2 regions of the Pseudomonas sp. TMW 2.1634 genome follow, and region 2 is predicted to be linked to the other one. Evidence: predicted binding sites of a transcription regulator. Region 2 holds the regulator's gene; the other holds the start of a gene.
The links. The regulator sigma-54, encoded in region 2, starts transcription at its own class of promoters, with help from an activator protein. The targets are predictions, from matches to a motif close to ANTGGCATNNANNTTGCTNT.
Positions count from the first base shown of each region.

Region 1 (3,407 bases), 500 kb from region 2:
CGGTGCCGATGACTTTTTGGCCAAATTCAGGCCTGACGACCTGGCATCCCGGGTGGTTGACCGGATCAAAGCAGCAGACTTCAGCTAAGGGCGCAGCCCTTGGCGGTCAACACGATTTAAGAGGCAGGACATTTGTCGACGGCTAATTTGGATTTTGAACAATTCCGGGTATTTCTGGAAAAAGCCTGTGGCATTTTGCTGGGTGAAAACAAGCAGTACCTGGTCTCCAGCCGGCTGAACAAGCTGATGGAGCAACAAGGCATCAAGTCGTTGGGCGAGCTGATCCAGCGGATCCAGAGCCAGCCGCGCAGCGGGCTGCGCGAGCAGGTGGTCGATGCCATGACCACCAACGAAACCTTGTGGTTTCGCGACACCTACCCCTTCGAAGTGTTGAAGAACAAGGTGCTGCCCGAGCAGATCAAGGCGAACCCGGGGCAGCGTTTGCGCATCTGGTCGGCGGCCTGTTCCTCGGGGCAGGAACCGTACTCGCTGTCGATGGCGATCGACGAGTTCGAGCGCAGCAACCTGGGGCAGTTGAAGGCCGGTGTGCAGATTTTTGCCACCGACCTGTCCGCGCAGATGCTCAACACCTGCCGTACCGGCGAGTACGACAACCTGGCGATTGGCCGGGGCCTGTCGCCGGAACGTCTGCAGCGTTATTTCGACCCCAAGGGGCCGGGGCGCTGGGTGATCAAGGCACCGATCAAGAACCGCGTGGAGTTTCGCCCGTTCAACTTGCTGGACAGCTACGCCAGCTTCGGCAAGTTCGACATCGTGTTCTGCCGCAACGTGTTGATCTACTTCTCGGCCGACGTGAAAAAAGACATCCTGCTGCGTATTCACAGCACCTTGAAGCCGGGCGGGTATTTGTTCCTGGGCGCCTCTGAAGCGCTGAACGGGTTGCCGGACCACTACCAGATGGTGCAATGCAGCCCTGGGATTATTTACCAGGCCAAATAGGCTCCCTCCCTGGAGGAGCTGGCTTGCCTGCGATGCAAACGCTGCGGTTTGTCAGAACACCGCATTGATGCCATCGCGAGCAAGCCCGCTCCCACATGTGCCATGTCGTATGTGTCGTCACTGCAAGGCGGCAGAAAAACGGCACCCGGCGGTCAAGCATTGCCGCTTTTCTGCCGTTGCCGCCTTTCACCTCCCGCAAAACCCTTGTGTTACGGGGCTGTAAAAACTGGCACGGGGTTTGCTCTATCCCTGTCATGTAAAACCTGAATCACATTCTCAGGTCAGCCCACAAAGGTTTTTCGACATGAGCATCAGCTTCGATAAAGCGCTTGGTATCCATGAGCAGGCCCTGGGCTTTCGTGCCCAGCGCGCCGAAGTCCTGGCCAACAACATCGCCAACGCCGACACCCCGAACTACAAGGCTCGGGATCTGGATTTTGCTTCTGTGCTCGCCGCCCAGAACGACAAAAACCAGAACGGCACGTTTGCCTTGAACAAGACCAACACCCGCCATATCGAAGCCCAGGGCCTGAGCAGTGGCGACGAGTCGCTGCTGTACCGCACGCCGATGCAGCCATCGATCGACCAGAACACCGTGGACGCTCAGCTTGAGCAGTCGAACTATGCAGAGAATGCGGTCAACTTCCAGGCCAGCTTCACCCTGCTTAACAGCAAATTCAAAGGGCTGATGTCGGCCTTGCGCGGGGAGTAACCCATGTCTCTATCCAGTGTGTTCAATATTGCCGGCAGCGGCATGAGTGCCCAGACCACGCGCCTTAACACCGTGGCCAGCAACATCGCCAACGCCGACACCGTATCGTCGAGCATCGACCAGACCTACCGCGCCCGCCACCCGGTGTTTGCCACCATGTTTCAAGGCGCGCAAGGCAGCAGCGGCGACTCGTTGTTCCAGAACCAGGACGCTGCCGGGCAAGGCGTGCAGGTGTTGGGCGTGGTTGAAGACCAGAGCGAGTTGCAGGCCCGCTATGAGCCTAATCATCCTTCTGCCGACGCCAAGGGCTACGTGTATTACCCCAACGTCAACGTGGTTGAAGAAATGGCTGACATGATTTCCGCCAGTCGTTCGTTCCAGACCAACGCCGAGCTGATGAATACCGCCAAAACCATGATGCAGAAGGTCCTGACCCTCGGTCAGTGATAAGGGGCGACGCAAATGAGTGTGACCGATTCCACCAGCGGCTTGACCCTTAACCAGGTGCTCGCCAACTCCGCCCAGGCCAAGACCACCGACACCAGTGTGGCTGCGGCCACCAAGGGCGTTACCGGCAACACGGCGCTGGGCAAGGATGCGTTCCTGCAACTGCTGGTTACCCAACTGAAAAACCAGAACCCGCTGGACCCCCAGGACAACACCGCGTTCGTCGCACAACTGGCGCAGTTCAGCAGCCTGGAAGGCATTACCACGCTCAACGACACGGTCAACTCCCTGTCGGGCGGTTTGCAATCTTCCCAGGCCTTGCAGGCCTCGTCGCTGGTGGGGCGTTCGGTCATCGTGCAAACCGGTGAAGCCTACGTCGACCCCGCCAGTGAAAAGCCCTTCAACGGCACCGTCGTGGTCAAGGACGCAGATTCCAAGCCCACCATCACCATTACCGATGCGGATGGCGAAGTGGTCCGCACCATTGAGATGGGCAGCCAGAAAGCCGGCAACGCGGACTTCACCTGGGACGGCAAGGACGACGACGGCGTACTGCTGGACAAGGGTTCCTACACCTTCACCGCATCGAGCAAAACCGACACCGGCACCACGGCGCTCACCACCTACCTGCCTGCCACGGTCAACAGCGTGACCCTGAGCAAGACCGGCGGTGAAATCATGCTCAACCTCGCAGGCCTGGGCAGCATTGGCATGTCCAAAGTCCAGACCATAGGCCTCTAAGCCGCCTCAAGGAGAAAAACATGTCTTTCAATATCGGCCTTAGCGGTCTCTATGCGGCGAACAAGCAGCTGGACGTGACCGGCAACAACATCGCCAACGCAGCAACCACCGGCTTCAAGGCCTCGCGTGCAGAGTTCGCCGACATCTACTCGGCGAGCAAGCTGGGTACCGGCAGCAAGACCATCGGCAGTGGCGTAAACCTGGCAGCGGTTTCGCAAAACTTTGGTCAAGGTGCGGTCAACAACACCGGCAACCTGCTGGACATGGGCATTCAGGGCAGCGGCTTTTTCGTGCTCAGCGACAACGGCGCCCTGAGCTACACCCGCGCCGGCACGTTCAAGGCCGACAAGGACGGCTTCGTGACCAGCTCCGACGGCACTGCGCGCTTGCAGGGCTATGGCGTGGATGCCAACGGCAACATCGTCAACGGTGTGCTGACCGACCTGCGCATCGACACCTCGAACCTGGCACCCAAGGCAACCGGCTCGGTAACCTCAGAGATCAACCTGAACTCCAGCTCCGATGCGATCGATCAGAGCAAGATCCC
Region 1 covers NZ_CP016849.1:2,404,553-2,407,959, reverse strand. The annotation lists gene BFC21_RS11445 (chemotaxis protein CheV) at 1-88, shown strand, start outside; gene cheR (protein-glutamate O-methyltransferase CheR) at 133-960, shown strand; gene flgB (flagellar basal body rod protein FlgB) at 1,265-1,672, shown strand; gene flgC (flagellar basal body rod protein FlgC) at 1,676-2,119, shown strand; gene flgD (flagellar hook assembly protein FlgD) at 2,135-2,860, shown strand; gene flgE (flagellar hook protein FlgE) at 2,881-3,407, shown strand, end outside.
Region 1: flgB (flagellar basal body rod protein FlgB) is a predicted target of sigma-54. The motif match lies at 1,186-1,205, and genes of this name have one in related genera.

Region 2 (3,407 bases):
GCAAGGAGCTGGACAAGGCCGGGCGTCGCAAGGAGCTGGAAAGCCTGCTGCAGGAATTCCACATCAACCACATTCGCGACAACCTGGGCATGAGCCTGTCGGGTGGTGAGCGTCGCCGGGTAGAAATCGCCCGCGCACTGGCCACGGCCCCCAAGTTCATCCTGCTCGACGAACCCTTTGCCGGTGTCGACCCGATCTCGGTGGGCGATATCAAGCAAATCATCTACCACCTCAAGGCCAAGGGCATCGGTGTGCTGATCACCGACCACAACGTTCGCGAGACCCTCGATATCTGCGAAACCGCGTATATCGTCAACGACGGGCAACTGATCGCTGAAGGCGACGCTGAAACGATTCTGGCCAACCAGTTGGTACGCGAAGTTTACCTCGGCAACGAGTTCCGCCTGTAACACAGGCATGTGACATGCCCTCAACGGGGTGTCCTTGATTGGTCTGGCACGCAAAAAACTAATTAAGAACACCCCTAGGCAAACGCACCGGTTTCAGGCATATAATTTGCTTATGTTTGGCGCTCACGCGCCCTGTAGTGGATGGCGCCATGTGCGCCGGCGAATAAGGTGTTAAGCCCCTGCCATGAAACCATCGCTAGTCCTGAGAATGGGCCAGCAGCTGACAATGACACCTCAGCTGCAACAGGCCATCCGCCTGCTTCAATTGTCGACCCTCGACCTGCAACAGGAAATCCAGGAGGCTCTGGAGTCCAACCCGATGCTCGAACGCCAGGAAGAAGGCGACGACTTCGACAATGCAGACCCCCTTGCCGACAACATTGAGCAAAAGCCCAATACCGACGTCCAGGAACCCACCTACCAGGAAACTGCGCAGACCGTAGACAACCTGGAAGACGGTGACTGGGGCGAACGCATTCCCAACGAACTGCCCGTGGACACGGCCTGGGAAGACATCTACCAGACCAGCGCCAGCAGCCTGCCCAGCAACGACGATGACGAGTGGGACTTCACCACCCGCACCTCGGCCGGCGAAAGCCTGCAAAGCCACCTGTTGTGGCAACTGAACCTGGCACCGATGTCCGACACCGATCGTCTGATCGGTGTCACCCTCATCGACTGCATCAATAACCAGGGCTACCTGGACGAAAGCCTCGAAGAAATCCTCGAAGCCTTTGATCCGGAACTGGACATCGAGCTCGACGAAATCGAAGCCGTCCTGCACCGCATCCAGCAATTCGAACCCGCCGGCATCGGCGCGCGCAACCTGGGCGAATGCCTGCTGCTGCAATTGCGTCAGTTACCCGCCAAGACGCCCTGGCTGAACGAAGCCAAGCGCCTGGTTACCGATTACATCGACCTGCTGGGCGCACGCGACTACAGCCAGCTGATGCGCCGCATGAAGCTCAAGGAAGACGAGCTGCGCCAGGTGATCGAACTGGTACAGAGCCTCAACCCGCGCCCGGGCTCGCAAATCGAGTCCAGCGAAGCTGAATATGTTGTACCAGACGTGATCGTGCGCAAGGACAACGAGCGCTGGCTGGTGGAGCTAAACCAGGAGTCCGTGCCGCGCCTGCGGGTGAACGCACAATATGCAGGTTTTGTCCGCCGGGCCGACACCAGCGCCGACAACACCTTTATGCGTAACCAGTTGCAGGAAGCACGCTGGTTTATCAAAAGCCTGCAAAGCCGCAACGAAACCCTGATGAAAGTGGCGACCCAGATCGTCGAGCATCAGCGCGGGTTTCTGGAGCATGGCGACGAGGCCATGAAGCCACTGGTTCTGCACGACATCGCCGAAGCGGTGGGCATGCACGAATCCACCATTTCCCGGGTGACCACGCAAAAGTTCATGCATACCCCACGCGGTATTTATGAACTGAAGTACTTTTTCTCCAGCCACGTCAGCACCTCTGAAGGCGGCGAATGCTCCTCCACCGCGATCCGTGCCATCATCAAAAAACTGGTTGCTGCGGAAAATCAGAAAAAGCCGTTGAGTGACAGCAAGATCGCTGGTTTACTGGAGGCACAAGGTATTCAGGTAGCCCGTCGCACCGTCGCCAAGTACCGCGAATCCCTCGGGATAGCGCCTTCGAGCGAACGCAAGCGTTTGATGTAAGCCACGGACCCCGGCGTTTCAGTGGCAGGCTGCTCGGCCTGCCGCTTTATGCAATGGCATCAAAGGAGAAACTGTATGCAAGTCAACATCAGTGGACACCAACTGGAAGTCACCGAACCGCTACGCGCATACATCGGCGAAAAACTCGACCGACTGGAGCGTCACTTCGACAAGATTACCAACGTACAGGTAACGATGGCGGTCGAAAAACTGAAACAGAAAATCGAGGCCACCTTGCACATCCATGGAGGAGAAGTCGTTGCCAACGCCGAGCATGACGACATGTATGCCGCCATTGATCTGCTCACTGACAAGCTTGATCGCCAACTGAAAAAGCATAAGGAAAAGACCCAAAGCCTGCTCCAGGGCGCGACCGGTCGTTAATACTCCCTACCCATGATCCGACTTGAAAGTATCCTGACCCCCGGCCGTTCCCTGGTGAACGCGCCGGGCGGCAGTAAAAAGCGCGCACTCGAACATATTGCCAACCTGATCAGCCGCGAAGTGCCTGGTCTCGAAATGCAGGATGTTTTTGAGAGCCTTATTGCCCGTGAAAAACTGGGTTCCACCGGTTTCGGTAACGGCATTGCCATACCCCATTGCCGCCTCAAGGGTTGCGAGTCGCCTGTGAGCGCCTTGCTGCACCTCGACGCCCCCATAGATTTCGACGCCATCGATGGCGCGCCGGTCGACCTGCTTTTCGTTTTGCTGGTGCCAGAAGCGGCAACCGATGCACACCTGGAACTGCTCCGGCAGATTGCCAGCATGCTCGATCGTAAAGACGTGCGCGAAAGGCTGCGCAGTGCACCTAGCAACGAAGCGTTGTACCAGGTTGTTCTGGACGTACAGAACGGTCATTAATCATGCGCTTAGTCATAGTCAGCGGACGCTCCGGCTCCGGTAAAAGCACTGCCCTCGCCGTCCTTGAAGACAACGGTTTCTATTGCATCGACAACTTGCCAGCCGGCCTGCTGCCGGAACTGGCCGAGCGAGCGTTGATTCACACCGAGCTGGCGCAACCGCTGGTGGCCGTATCGATCGATGCGCGCAACCTGCCCAGCCACCTGTCCCGCTTCCCCCAGTTGCTTGAAGAGGTCCGCAGCCGACATATTCAGTGCGACGTACTGTACCTGGATGCCGACGAAGAAACCCTGCTCAAGCGCTTTTCGGAAACCCGCAGGCGCCACCCGCTCAGCAGTGCGAGCCGCTCGCTGGCCGAGGCCATTCGCGATGAAACCCAGCTGCTGGGACCGATTGCCGACCTCGCCGACCTGACCATCAACACCACCAACCTGAACCTGTACCAGCTGCGTGACACG
Region 2 covers NZ_CP016849.1:2,908,876-2,912,282, forward strand. The annotation lists gene lptB (LPS export ABC transporter ATP-binding protein) at 1-410, shown strand, start outside; gene BFC21_RS13900 (RNA polymerase factor sigma-54) at 595-2,088, shown strand; gene hpf (ribosome hibernation-promoting factor, HPF/YfiA family) at 2,164-2,472, shown strand; gene ptsN (PTS IIA-like nitrogen regulatory protein PtsN) at 2,485-2,949, shown strand; gene rapZ (RNase adapter RapZ) at 2,952-3,407, shown strand, end outside.